One region of the Bifidobacterium sp. LH_389 genome, then DNA from elsewhere that is predicted to be linked to it. Evidence: riboswitches for the same ligand, from Rfam matches in the RefSeq annotation. Region 1 holds a riboswitch; the other holds the start of a gene.
The links. A riboswitch is a leader RNA that binds a small molecule or an ion and turns the genes downstream of it on or off. The one in region 1 is predicted to bind guanidine.
Positions count from the first base shown of each region.

Region 2: linked by a shared signal. The riboswitch ahead of AC1AZA_RS08995 (DMT family transporter) and the one ahead of AC1AZA_RS01650 (DMT family transporter) in region 1 are both predicted to bind guanidine.

Region 1 is NZ_JBKEVR010000001.1:375,648-382,867, forward strand. It holds partial or broken gene AC1AZA_RS01625 (WYL domain-containing protein) at 1-83, opposite strand, end outside; partial or broken gene AC1AZA_RS01630 (WYL domain-containing transcriptional factor) at 144-1,598, opposite strand; gene AC1AZA_RS01635 (UTP--glucose-1-phosphate uridylyltransferase) at 1,769-3,205, opposite strand; gene AC1AZA_RS01640 (amino acid permease) at 3,419-4,936, opposite strand; gene AC1AZA_RS01645 (helix-turn-helix transcriptional regulator) at 5,111-5,395, shown strand; gene AC1AZA_RS01650 (DMT family transporter) at 5,467-5,781, opposite strand; guanidine-III (ykkC-III) riboswitch at 5,803-5,862, opposite strand; gene AC1AZA_RS01655 (helix-turn-helix domain-containing protein) at 6,271-6,687, shown strand; gene AC1AZA_RS01660 (PIN domain-containing protein) at 6,702-7,220, shown strand, end outside.
Region 2 is NZ_JBKEVR010000010.1:2,575-9,794, reverse strand. It holds gene AC1AZA_RS09010 (glycoside hydrolase family 43 protein) at 1-1,412, opposite strand, end outside; gene AC1AZA_RS09005 (ABC transporter substrate-binding protein) at 1,462-2,748, opposite strand; gene AC1AZA_RS09000 (LacI family DNA-binding transcriptional regulator) at 2,933-4,006, shown strand; gene AC1AZA_RS08995 (DMT family transporter) at 4,305-4,616, opposite strand; guanidine-III (ykkC-III) riboswitch at 4,638-4,697, opposite strand; gene AC1AZA_RS08990 (recombinase family protein) at 4,894-5,457, opposite strand; gene AC1AZA_RS08985 (hypothetical protein) at 5,829-6,518, shown strand; gene AC1AZA_RS08980 (AAA family ATPase) at 6,606-6,932, opposite strand.

The DNA.
Region 1 (7,220 bases):
ACCGGCACGTCCGGCACGTCCACCGGCTGCTCCGGCTTGACGATGTCCGCATGCTCCACGCGTGACAGGCGCAGCACCTGCCAGTGCGTGCAGTCGCTGCCGTCCTGTGCCTTCGCGATTCGTTTCTTGGCGTCCACGGCGGTCCATACGGCCACGTAGTACAGGCCCTCGTCCACGAAGATCTTCGCGGGTGCCACGAGCTTGCTGCGGGTGCGGCCGGCGCCGTCCGTGTATTCCATGTCGATCAGGTCGCCGTCGTTGATGGCGCGACGCACCACGGCGAAGCTGTTCGGTTCGAGTTCGTAGCCGGTCAGGGACAGCCACGGGGTTTCGCCCGCCTTGACGTGCGGACGCAGCCGCTGGTAGAGCGACTGGGCCTGATCGCGCGACTGTTCGGGCAGCAACGGCGAATGGGCGAGGTAGCTCACCGATGCGGTCAGCAGGCTCAGGTACTGCGGGGAGATGCCCGCCAGGCGTTCCAGCCCCAGTGAATTCGTGGCGGAGACGATGCCCTCCGCGTCCAGCAGCGACCAGTCGATGTCGAAGAACTGGCTGCCGGCCATTTCGCCGTCGTCGGAGACGGTGGTGAGCGTGTTGATGTCCTTGTGGATCACCGCGACGGACTTCTTGAGCTCATCCTCGGTGCGCGGTCGGCCGATGAACCGTTCCGCCAGCTCGGCCAGCGAGTACTCCTCGCCCAGATGGGCGGACAGGAACAGCATGAGGCGCAGGCGGCGGTCCACTTCGGAACCGGTCTGGAACGAGCCGGACTTCTTGTGCGGCTTGGCGTGCTCCTCCGCAGCAGGGTCCTGCTTGACCAGCGGCGGGGACACCACGGTGGCGGCCGACTCTCCCTTGGCGGTGTCCGTGAGCTCACGGAAGTCCACCGCCGCGTTGAGCCTGCGGTGGAAGGCCTCGACGGCCTCCTTGGGGCTGATGATCGAGGCACCCGGATGCTCGAGCACGTACATGGCCAGATCGTCCGTGTCCCGGTAGGCCACGTTGATGTGTTCGCCGTCCACGTCCACGGTGGCGGCGAAGCGGCGCGAGTCCACGACCTTCATGAGCTGGGCGGGAATGGTCTGCGTGCCCAGTCCCGGCGCGATGGAATCGAGGCCTAGGCCCGGAATGGGGGTCTGCGGCACGCGCGGGGCCGTGCGGGAGGTCTGCTGGTGCTGCTCCTCCTCGGAGGACTGGGACATGGAGATGGAGCGTGCCAGATAGTTCGCGGCGGCGAGCACCGGCAGGTCCTCCTGCTCGAAGTGCAGGCGCACGCGCGGTTCGTCGCCGAGCTGGAGGCGGTAGGAAGCGAAGTCCTGCCCCTCGGACTTCGAGGAGTATTCGGGCTGGCGCGATTCGATGGCGATGCCCATGGCGGCCAGCTTGGCGCGGTCACGCTGGAATTGCTTGGCGAACGCGGCCTTGGCGGCCTGGTCGGCCAGCTCGCCATACGAATCGGCGTAGGCCTTCACGCGCTGTGCTATCTGCCGGGACGTGAGCCATTGCGGGAATGCCGATGACAGTACGGCCAGCACATCCAATTCGTGCTTTCCCCACTTGTCGGAGAAACGCCGCCTGCCATTCGTACCTTCTGCCATCGGTCCTCACGTCTCGTTAGTATGTCGTTCAACCGTGCGTTGCCGCACACTTCACCCCATTGTAAGGGCTTTTTGCGTGAACATCGCGCTTTTCGTCAAAATACGTGCGCAACATGCCGGGGGTTTCCGTCGTTGGCGAAATCCCCGGCATGTTGCGCACGGTCATCGGGTCAGACCACCCAGTCGTCCGGCTCCACGCCCTGCGGACCCACGAACTCGCCGTTCGGCACGTAGGACGGCTCGTCGCTGTCTTCCAGAACCGCGTCGGAGAACATCTTCACGTTCTGGCCGAAGGTCCAGTCGCCGCGGATGGTGACCGACTTGGCGGCGGCCAGGGACGGCACGTTGTACGGGAAGCGCTCGTTGAAGTCGTTGATGTTCTTGTAGTAGCGCGGGTCCAGATCCACGTTCGGGAAGATGTAGTTGCCGTCCTCCATCTCGTAGGAGTCCGTCAGGTGGAAGCGGTCGGAGCGCATGAGGAACAGGTCGTTCGTGGTCTTGACCGGCAGGAAGCGCATGCGGTCCACCTGCACGCAGGTGGCGCCTTCGAACAGGCCGATCGCCGCGCCCATGGCGGTCTCCAGCTGGATCACCTTTTCGGTGGAGGAATCCGTGGGGTCCACGGTCTTCTTGTTGCGGATCACCGGCAGCGGCAGCACGCCGTTGCACTCGGCGAGCTTGGCCTTGAGGGCGTCCACGCGGATCCAGATGGAGTTGGTGTTGAAGTACGGGTGCTTGGCGATGTTCTGGGCGTCGGCCTTGTCGTCGTCGTGCACCTGGCTCATCTCGCGCAGCATGAGGTTGCCGGTCTTGCGGTCGCGCACGATGTGCCCGCCCTTGCGATCGGCCTCGGTGCGCACGGCCACCTCCGCCATGAACGGGGCGCCGGTGTCCTCGAAGTACTGGGCCAGGGTGCGCGAGGGGCGTGCGCCCAGATTGTCCGAGTTGGAGATGAACAGGTACTTGTAGCCGCGTTCCTCGAGCCTGTCGAGCAGGCCGGACTCCCAGATGGTGGAGTACAGGTCGCCGTGTCCCGGCGGGCACCATTCGAGGTCGGGGTTGGCGGGGAAGGACGCCGGCTTGCCGGTCGCCGCGTCGATCTTCGGCTCGGCGTGCTGGATGATCTCCAGCGGGATGCCCTCCTGATGGAACTTGCGGTTGTGCTTGACCACCTTCATGGAGTCCTCCGAGGTGCGGAAGGAGTTCATGAGCGTCAGCGGCAGGTCCACGCCCAGACGCGTGCGGGCGGTGATCACCTGACCGAGGATGATGTCCAGGAAGCGCATCGGCTTGGCCTTGTGGCGGCGCACGGGCAGCAGCGACTTGGCGCAGTGCAGTCCCATGGAGGTACCCAGGCCGCCGTTGAGCTTGAGGAATGCGGTCTTGGCGAACGCCTCCACGGCCTTGTCGTGGTCGATGGTCTTGTACACGTCGTGGAAGCTGGGCACGTTGGTGAGCGGCTCGACGTCCGCTTCGCGGATCCAGCTCGAGGCCTCCTCGTTCTGCCAGACGCGGTACAGGTGTTCGAATTGTGCGATGGACAGTTCGCTCATGTTGTGGTCGCGCATCTTCTGCGCGCACGATGCGAACGGATCGGCGGTGGTCATTGGGCCCCTTTCGATTGGTGTTCGGCAATGGTCCCCAGTGTACTCGCGTACCGGCGCACCCCCTTGAAACCCCGGGAAGAATTCGTGAACGCGAGGTAAAGAACGCCCCCAGACGGGCGGGAAGACCCGTTCGGGGGCGAAATGTCACAGAACGGCACCGAGATGCACCGAATCGATCATCCCGGATGTTCGTTTCGGTGCGATCGGTGATCGTCAGTGTTCCACGGCGCCGGCCGCCGGCGTGTCGAGCTCTCCGGTGCCGAGTCGCGCGTGGCGGTAGCCGTAGCCGAAGTACACGGCGAAGCCCACCACGAGCCACACCACGAAGCGGACCCATGTGAGCACGCTCAGGTTGAGCATGAGCCACAGGTTGGCGGCCGCGATGAGGATCGGCACCCACGGGTTGCCGGGCATCTTGAATGCGCGTGGCAGCTCCGGGCGCTTGGCGCGCATGATCGGCACGGACAGGGCCACCAGCGTGAACGCGGACAGCGTGCCGATGTTCACCATGTCGGACAGCACGCCGATATCGAAGAACGCGGCCACGAGGGCCACTACCACGCCCACCGCGATCTGCAGCATGGCAGGCGTGCCGTGGCGTCCGGTCTTCGACAGCCCGCGCGGCAGCAGACCGTCGCGGCTCATGGCGAACACCACGCGCGTGAGTCCCAGCAGCAGCACCATCACCACGGTGGCCAGGCCGAGCACGATGCCGAAGCTGATGATCTTCGCCGCCCAGTTCGCGCCCACCAGCTCGAACGCGGTGGCCAGCGAGGGGCTGTCCTGCGCGGCCAGATCCTTGTAGGAGACCATGCCGGTGGTCACGATGGCCACGAGCATGTACATCACGATGATCAGCGCCATGCCCACGCCGATGCCCAGTGGCACGTTGCGCTTGGGGTTGACGGTCTCCTCGGAGGCGGTGGCCACCACGTCGAAGCCGATGAACGCGAAGAACACGAGCGCCGCGCCGGACAGGATGCCAGGCACGCCGTAGATGGTGGGCGTCATGCCGGTGACGAATTGCCACAACGGCTGCGTCATCTCGTCCGTGACGGCGGACACCGTGCCGTTCACCGCGGACGCGGGCTCGCTCGGCGGCACGAACGGCGTGTAGTTGGAGGCCTTCACGTAGAAGAAGCCCACGATCACCACGAAGAACACGATGGCGATCTTGAGGACCGTCATGGCGCCGTCCACGCGGGCGCCGATCTTGGTGCCGAACACGAGCAGCGTGGTGAAGAACGCCACGATGATGATCGGCGCAATGTCCACATGGAAGCCGCCGAGCGAGAGGTTCGTGTTGGCATTCCAGCCCATGAGCCGCATGAAGTCGTTGAGGTACACGCCCCAGTACTTGGAGATGACGGAGCCGGCCATGAGCATTTCCAGGATGAGGTCCCAGCCGATGATCCACGCCATGATCTCGCCCACCGTGGTGTACGTGAACGTGTACGCGGAGCCGGCCACCGGGATCATGGAGGCGAACTCGGCGTAGCACATCACCGCGGCGCCGCACACCACTCCGGCGATGAGGAAGCTGATGATCACCGCAGGACCCGCATGGTAGGCCGCCGCCTGCGCGCCCACCGAGAAGATGCCCGCGCCCACGGCCACGGCCACGCCCATGATGGACAGATCCCACCAGGTGAGGTTACGTTTGAGCGAACGGCCCTCCTCCCCCGTTTCGGCTATGGTCTGTTCGACCGATTTGGTGCGGAATATGTGCATGGACATTCGCTGCCCTCCTGTCTCTGCGTTGCGGCTCCTGCGGATTGGTCCTGCTCAACCATAGACGGCGTATATTACGCCACGCCAGCCGTGCGAGGCAATCCGTCCGGCGCGGTTTGCTGTACGATGCGTCTCGTGAAGCAGCCTCACGGCCGGCCTGAAAGGAATGCGGACATGACCGACGCAAGTGCACCCGAGAACCCCGGGGTAACGCCCGGAACGAAGCCGGACGCCCGGCCGGACAGGCCGCGCGTCTACCCCGAGGTCGGTGCGGCGCTGCTCAGGGCGCGGCGGGAGTGCGGGATGACGCAGCAGCAGCTGGCGGATGCGACCGGCGTTTCGCGCATCACCATCCAGCGCATCGAGCAGGCGCACATCAACCCGTCGTTCAAGACGCTGGAGGCGCTCGCGCACGGCATGGGCCGCACGCTCACCGTCAGCTTCGACGGGAAGGACTGAGGCCGCCGTACCGGGGCCATGTTTTTCGGACGCCGGGTCCCGCGCCCAAGTCGGGCACCCCTTCCCCGCCGTCAGTCGACGATCTTCAAACCTGCGATGCAGGCGATCAGTCCGCAGATAAGCAGGATGCGCAGCGGCGACGGGGCTTCCTCGCCGCTGACCATGCCGTAGGCCGCGGTGATCGACGCGCCGATGCCGACCCAGATGGCGTATGACGTGCCGATGGGGATGTGCTTCATCGCGTATGCCAGGCCACCCATGCTGGCGACGAGGCCGGCCGCGAACACTACGGTGGGAACGATTTTGGAGAATCCCTCGGAACGGTCCAGGGCGATCGCCCACACGGATTCGCATAGACCGGAAAGAATGAGAACGAGCCAAGCCATGGCCATCACGCTCCTCATGTGCATGGCAAGTCTTGTCAATCCGGGTACTTGTCCATCGTCCGGGAGTCGTTGCGGCTCTGCCGGATAGGGTAGCACATCATGGCCGGTGTTTGGGATCGGGCAGCGGCACGGGCATGCAGTTTGTGTGCGAACCGTGATTGCCGGTGCCATCCGTGGCCGAACGCGCATTCGACTGCCGCGGGGCCTGTCGGGCGTGCGATGTTGTTCGATCGGTCCAACCTATGCCGCCTGTGATGCAGGTTGGACCGATTGTGCGAAAAAACGGCCGTTTTCGGGCCCGAAAATCGCATGATCGGTCCAACCTGCGAATCCGGGCCCGCAGGTTGGACCGATCATGCAACCAGCGGCGAACCGCCGGCCGTCTTCGGCGCGCTTTCGTTGATTCAGCGCAGCAATCAGTTTTGCAGTCATTCTGGACTATTGTCAGTTTTGTCAGGAATTGTTAGAATGGTGTAAGTGCAAGGAGGAATGATGACTGCCGTACTTGAGATGCCTCAATCCAGGGGAACAATGGTTCTGCATGGCGATAGAGCGCTTGTCGATGCCGATGGTGGCGTGGTGGAGCTGAGCGCCGAAGCGTATGAGGCGGCGTTGAACGCTGCGCTCGGCGTGATGGGGCGTCGTCGCATGATCACGACCGGTGAGGCTGCGAAACTGCTGAACTGCTCGGCTCGCACTGTGGCTCGAATCCTCGATTCCGGGCAGCTCCCGTTCTCCCGCAACGGTGCCACAGGCCGCCGCATGGTGGATGTGGCCGACGTGATGGACTATCAGGGGCGTGAACGCGAGCGGATGGAGCGGTCGCTGTCGTCCATGCGCCGCGCGGCCGCTGAGATGGGGCTGTACGACGAGGATGATGCGGCCTACGTTGCCGATTTTGATTGACAAGAGGCTTTGATATGGCGAAACCCGTCGTTTTGCTTGATGCGAACATTTTCCCGGCGGTGTGGCTGCTTGACATCATGCTCACGCTGGACGAGAGGCAAGTGATCGATGCCGTGTGGTCCGAGCGCATCCTGAAGGAGGCCCGGCATGCGCTCGTCGAACGTCGTGGGCGCACGCCAGAACAGGCGGATCGTTTGCTGTCGTTCATCACGCCGATGAATCCCACCCATTGCGTGTATGGCTGGAGTCGGCTTGAGTCGACGCTTGAACTGCCGGATCCTGATGACCGGCATGTTCTTGCCGCTGCTTTGGTGGCTGATGCCGATTACATCGTTACGTACAATCTTAGGGACTTCCCGGAAGCAGGCCTTGAACGATATGCGGTGAAAGCTGTTCACCCTGACGAGTTCCTGAGCTTGGCGTTGACATATGATCAGGAAGGTGTTGTGGACGCTATGAAAGGCGTTGTCGCCAGCAAGGATAATCCGCCGCGAACCATGAAAGAGGAGTTGGAGCATCTCCGCAAACTGCGT
Region 2 (7,220 bases), on a different contig from region 1:
ACGCGCAACTGGACGGACGAGCAATCGTCCGGTATGGCGATCGCTTGATCCTGAAGGTATGACGTCAAACGCCCATGAGCACATTGCAATACTTCAAGCACTCGGCAGCATCGACGCTCGTCATAGGTCACTACTACGCCTGACCAGTTCGTAGCCCCGTAGTAATTGATCAGCCCAGCCATGGCTTGATATGTTATCGGCCGGAATGCCAAGGACGTTTCCGCCGTGAAGTCGAACGACTGCCAGCGTCGAGCCACCATGGATACATTGAATGTGCTGCATAGGGAATGCTCACCCCTCAGCAACAATTGTCCTCCACCGACATGCCCCATACGTTCATCAAAAGGAACACGAAGAGTTTGCCAGTCAATTCCCAACGATTCAGACATGAAGTCATCGTGTTGAGTACGTTTCGTATCCTCATCGCGCAAAGGAAGACCATTATCGTCTGTGGAAACAACCGCATCGGGTTCTTCGACTGCAAGCGATCCATGTCGTCCTCCGACAATCCGAGGCCATTCGTTTTCCCAAATAACCCGATGGATCGAAGTTTCCCGCCCAAGAGTGCTCCACCCTGCAGCGCACAATGGTTCAGTCTCATGACGCCATGGCCGTCTGCATAATGACGCGTAGTACCATTCACCATCCGGAGTGTCGAACAGGGATCCATGTCCTTGACACTGCAATGGCCCATAAGGATCGTCATAGTTCGTGAGCAGCGGCTCATCCATCACTTCATATGGTCCGAGTAGGTTACGCGCACGCGCCACGGTTTCCTGATGTGATCTGCCGGTACCTCCTTCGGCTGCGAACAGGTAATACCAATCGTTCTTGCGATAGAGATGAGGTCCTTCCGTCACTTGTACCGGGCTACCCTGCCATAGAATTCGCTGAGTTTCTCGTTTCAGCTGCATAGTGTTAGCATCAAGCTCCGTGATTGTGATCCCGTTAAACCGGTGATGGTATTCGCGCGAGTCGATCGTTTGCTGAAGCAGATACTTCCGTCCATCGGAATCATGGAACAGACTTGGATCAAATCCAACCCCATTCAGCGGGATTGGCTCAGACCACGGTCCGTGTATATCCGTAGAGGTAACCACATAGTTACGCACGTCCTTGAACGTGCCACGAGATGACACCGTATTGGAATAGACGAGCCAGAACTTGCCATCAGCATAGGACAGGTCCGGGGCCCATACTCCGCATCCCGAAGCAACACCACGCATATCAAGCTGTGAGATACGATCCAACGGGAATGGGAGTGGCTCCCAATGCTCCAGATCCAAGGACTCGTGCAGTCGCACACCAGGAAACCATTCAAAGGTAGAAGTAGCGGCATAGTACATATTCCCGACTCGGATTACTGAAGGATCGGGATGAAACCCGGACAGAACGGGGTTTTCGATCATGATTGGGTCCTTTCGCAGTCCTGCGGCAGCTCCACAAGACCAATGCGCGATGTCAGGCTGCAGCGTCAATTTCCTTGTTCATCTCATCGCTCAGTCCTCTGGCTGCCTCTTGCGCTGTACGCTTGCCATAGATCACATCCTGCTGATAGCGCAGCACAATATTCCCCTGATTGCTGGAGCCCGCCGGGGAAATCTCGGGGAGTCCACCGACATGAGGTTCGATGCGATCGGTAAAGTCAAGGACCTTTTGATCAATGACCCCGACCTTGTTTCTCATGGACTCTCGAATCTTCCCATTGGAGGGGATGCCTCGTTCCACACCCTGCACCTCCGCTGAATATTCACTGTTCACTAAGTAGTCAATGAGCATGGCGGCCTGCTTAGGATGTTCACTCTTAGCACTAATCGTCCATGTAGGAGAGTAGCCGTACGTATCCCATTTACCGTCCACGTTCGACGGTATCGGTTCCAGAGAGACATTCTCAGTACCCAAAGCCGTCGAAAGCGCGGAAAGCTGCGACGCAGAGTAAAACCCGGTGGCTTGCTTGCCCGTCCCGATATCGCTCTGATCAAGAGTGGCCGTAGAGTTCTCGGTCCATCGATCTGCGGTGCCGGCCGACCCGTTGGCCACCATATCGGCCGTCAATTGGAAAAATTCAGTCAGAGCTTTCTCCTCCATGGCAAATTTACCGTTTTTATAGACGGTAGTACCATGCTGATTGGCCCAGATTTGAAGAATCGCAGCTAGAGGGGTACCGATGGTGACAGCGCCATGGGACTTTTCAGAGACTTCCTTGCCGAATGCTACGTATTCATCCCACGTCCAGTTATCGGTGTCGGGAAGAGTAACACCGATACGCTCCAGCAAATCATTGTTGACGACCATGCCGTAGTTGCCGATCATATATGGAATCCCGTACTGTGTGCCGTTCATCTGTCCGGCTTCCATATTGGCGATGTTGCTGGTATCGATATCGTCGCCGACTTGGGCAAGGTCGAGCAACACACCTTGCGATGCATACGACGACAGGTAAGACTGATCCATTTGGATCACGTCAGGTGTGTTGCCACCTGCAACCGATGTAGCAAGTTTGTCCCAGTAACCGGACCAGTCGGCGTTCTGCAACTCGACGTGAATGTTGGGATGTTCTTGCTCGAATTGCTTGACGACTTTCTCCGTATTGGCTGCACGCACATTGCTGCCCCACCAATTCAGACTGATGGTCACCTCTTCGTCGTCAGGATTCTGCGCGCTAGTGCCACCCGAACCTCCGCATCCGGACAACATCAACAATACGGCTAGAGAAGCGCCAGTGACACGAAGCTCGTACTTATTCATAATATGCTCCTTTACATATCGTATCGGTAAGATATTTTCCTATTATTTGCCAGTAAAATATTTGCTCTACAACGAGTTTTATAATCTTACCGATAAGATAATGATACGCATAGGATCCACAGAAAGCAATCCGACACCGCCAAAACTTCTGCCGCAAGGCCTCTGCGGCGTGTTGCATGGCACTATGCTGGAAACCAGCCAGTTTCCGAGGGAGGTTTCGATGGTCACACTCCGCGATGTCGCCAAAGCAGCCGGCGTAAGTGCCACTACAGCGTCCGCGGCGCTGCGCGGCAAACCCTACGTAAAGCCCGAAACCGCCCAGCTCATCAGAACCATCGCAGAGCAGATGCATTATGAGATGAACTATTCCGCCCGCGCTCTCACTTCCGGCAAAAGCGGCATGCTTTCCATAGTGGTTCCGAACCTCAGCGAACCGTACTATCCCCAAGTCACCAACTATCTCATGGAAGAAGTTCACAGGCTTGGCATGCCGATGATCATCCACATGTCCGACCTGACATCCAGCACCGACCATCGGTCGATTCGCCAACTGGCTACGTTCGCGGACGGCATTTTCGCTTTCCCATTCAACCTGACCGACTCAGAAATGGATTACCTGCAAACCCGTTGCCCGGTCGTCATGTTCAACGATTGTTCGCCTGATCCTCGGTTCGATGTAGTCAATGTACGGCAGGAGCATGCTATGAACTGCGCCGTGGAACATCTAATCGCCCGTGGATATCAGCGTATCGGCATCCTCGGCCACCGGTACAAATCCCATGCAGAGGCAAGCAATACGTTGACCCGCGTTGGTGTCATTCGCCCTCAATCGGCGCTTCGATCGCTCGCCGATCATGGTTTGCCAGCCGATGATTCAATGATCCGCGATGTCCCATGGACAGTGGAAGACGGTATCGTAGCTGCAAATCGACTCGTTGACGAAGGTATGCCATTCGATGCGGTGTTGTGCATGAACGATGCCATGGCCCTAGGGACCATCCGCGGATTCGCCTCTCGCGGCGTGCATGTGCCTCACGATGTAGCCGTCATGGGTGTTGACGGCATTGATGAAGGATCCTATAGCGTACCGTCCTTATCCACTGTCGCCATTGATTTCCGAGGCATGGCCCACGCTGCAGTCCAGCTGATGCTTAGCCGCATAACCCATTCAGACATTCCCGAACATCCCCAAATCATTCAGGTCGGATACCAACTTATTGTTCGAGAATCCACCACGGCTATGACACCATTGCATTAATCTCCACCACCTTGACTATTTGTGGCTTGTTGGGCAGAGGCTCACTCTGACCGGCATACTGTCGGGCACGGGCGGACCGCTGCATGACCTCGACGCCGCGGGCGTGCGTTGCTGGGTCCTGATCGCCGCCGGAGTCGCCCCCTGCCGCCGCTATGACGGCAGGTCCATGCGCTTCTCTCAGCTGATCCCCGTGCCGGGAATCGACACACCTACGTTGGTGTCATTCTTTCCGACCGTCACATGCGGGCCGCCGCGCTTGCCCAGCGTCACGCTGCCAACAAGCATCCATCCGAGATCATCAACCGACGATCTTCAATCCCGCGACGCAGACGATCAACCCGCAGATAAGCAGGATGCGCAGCAGCGACGGGGCTTCCTCGCCGCTGACCATGCCATAGGCCGCGGTGATCGACTCGCCGATGCCGACCCAGATGGCGTAGGAAGCGCCGATCGAAATGTGCCTTGTCACGTATGCAAGGCCACCCATGCTGGCAATGAGGTCGACCGCGAACACTACTGGAACGACCTTGGAGAGCCCCTCGGAACGGTCAAGGGCGATCGCCCACACAGATTCGCACAGACCGGAAAGAATGAGAACGAGCCAAGACATGGCCACCACGCTCCTCATGCGTATGGCAAGTCTTATCAAACCGGGTACTTGTCCATCGTCCGGGAACCACTGTGGCCCTGTCTGGCAGCGGGGCACATCACGGCCGGGATCATGGTCGTACGCCACGCGCCCCGATATGCAGAATCGTAATTAAGTGAATTACGATTCTGCTTTAAGACGCTGGGGCGTTCATGCGCAAAAAGACTGAATGCGGTTCGGGCCTGTTTCCTGTCTGCCGGTCAAAGGCACACGAGAAGCGACGCCACCACACATCTATCTACGCCTTGTCCCTCTCCAGCGCCCGGTACACGGTGGCCCGACCCACGCCCATCATGCTGGCGATCTGGTTGACCGTCACCGTTTTCGAGTCGTAGAGGCGGCGTACCTCGGCCACCTGTTTCGCATCCAGCTTCAACGGCCGGCCACCGCGCCGGCCCCGGGCCCGCGCAGCCTCCAGTCCGGCGTTGGTCCTCTCGCGGATCAGGTCGCGTTCGAACTGCGCCAGAGCAGCGAAGATGTTGAACACGAGGATGCCGCCGGGCGTGGTGGTGTCGATCGCCTCGTTGAGGCTCACGAATCCCACGCCCATCTCCTGGAACCGGTTCATGAGCTCCACGAGGTTCTGCACGCTGCGGCCCAATCGGTCAAGCCGCCAGACGACGACCACGTCGCCTTCGCGCAGCAGCTCCATCATCCTGTCGAGCTCCGGCCGATGCGCCTTCGCGCCACTGGCGGTGTCCACGAACAGCCGGTCGCATCCCGCCTTCTCCAATGCGTCGCGCTGCAGGTCGGCCGTCTGCCCCGCGGTGCTCACTCGTGCGTATCCGAATCGTTTGCCCATACCGGAAAACGTATCACAAACCGACATCAAGCTTCCGATATGAGATATTGATATTGAGACGGTTTTTGATACACAATCTCCCGGCGTTTCGGAGACGGAACCAGCAGCAGACGGACAGCGTCCGAAAACGACCGTTTTTGGGCGGTCGCCATCGGTGAGCTGAAGGCACCGGGTTGATATCCTGAAAGAGAGATGACGGTTATCAAGCTGTCACACGCGCCTTCTTTTTATTGGCGTTCCAACGCCGAAACGCCATGGTCCCCCAAGCCGGACTCCCCTAGGAAAGGAAGCACAAGGCCCTCTATTACTAGTCCAGCAGTCGCGGCGGGCGACGGCGCCCGCCGCGACGATACGACGCAGGGAGAAACACAATGACACGCAACAAGTCGATCACTGTCGGCTGCCTGGCGCCCATCCTGCTGCTGTCGGGATGCGCCGGCCCGCCGTCGGGCAACGCGGAGGTGTTCGAGGAAGGAACACAGGTCGAACAATGGTCTTCCTACGAGGACCTCGTGGCGCAGATCCTCGCGGACGGCAAGGTCAGCCGCGCCGAAACCGAACAGGCCCTCAACGCCCTGGGACAATGCCTGGGCGAAGCCGGGCTCGCCGGCGAAATCACCTACGACCTCGACACCTACCCGTGGCACCAAGGATCGCTGCACGTCCCGACGTCGATAGTCCCGGCACTCAGCGACGAGGACTTCAACGACGAAGCCAAGCGGCATGCACACGAGGAGGAAAGCGCCAGACAGTATGAGGAGCGGCGGGCGAAGTGCGCCACCTTCGATCAGGTGGAGGAGTGGGTGCTGTCGCATGCGGACTTCTCCTCGTACGACAAAACACGCTACGACGCCCGCGTGGAATGCATCAGAACGAACGCGCCCTCGTACGCCGACCGCATCAGCGACTCTTGGCCACGCGGCGTCGAGGGGCTGCAGCGGCTAAGCGAGACGTTCACGCCGATCATCACCACGGACGGCGACTCCGGCGAGGACCTCGAGGCCCTGACCGCATGCATGGCGTCGGCAGGCAAAAAAGTCATCAAAATCGGCACTGAATAGCTGACATCGGTGGTGTATCGTCTCGTGACATGACCGACACTGGGCACTGACCTGAGGCACTGGTAGCCGCGCGCGGCGCACTTCCGGTCACGCGCCCAGCGTACCGATGGGGATCACGTAGATGCCATCGTCGCGCCGGTAAGCGAACTCGCCGATGCCTACCAGCACGGCAAGGAATTCGGGATCGCTGGTCCGCGCGTACGGGTTGGCTGTCAGTTTCTTTCGCATGCGCGAAAGGGTCGCGACGGCGTCGGGCACCTTGTCCTCGCTAGCTTTGATTTCGATGCCGGCCCAACGGCCGTCCGCCAGTTCGATGATCGCGTCGCACTCCAGTCCAGAGTCGTCGTGGTAGTAGCGCACGGGCTCCATGCCGATGTCCGGAAGGGCGCGCGCGTATACCAGCAGGTCCCGCACACACAGATTCTTGAGCCGAAGATGCACAGATACCGTTCGATCTGCGCGTCGACGATGCGCGGGCGGTATGAGCTTGGACGGATGCCTGTGGATGCCTTGCCCGTCATGCGTTCCACCTTCCTGAGCTGCGCTCCGGCTGGTCGCGAGTTTTGCGACGACGAAAATCCGAAACTTCTAACTACAAGAATCCGAATCTTCCGACTACCAAAATCCGAATTATCCAACGACAAAAATCCGAATTCAGTGGTGAGACGCGCGGATGCCCATCCTGTTTCCCAGACCGTGAAA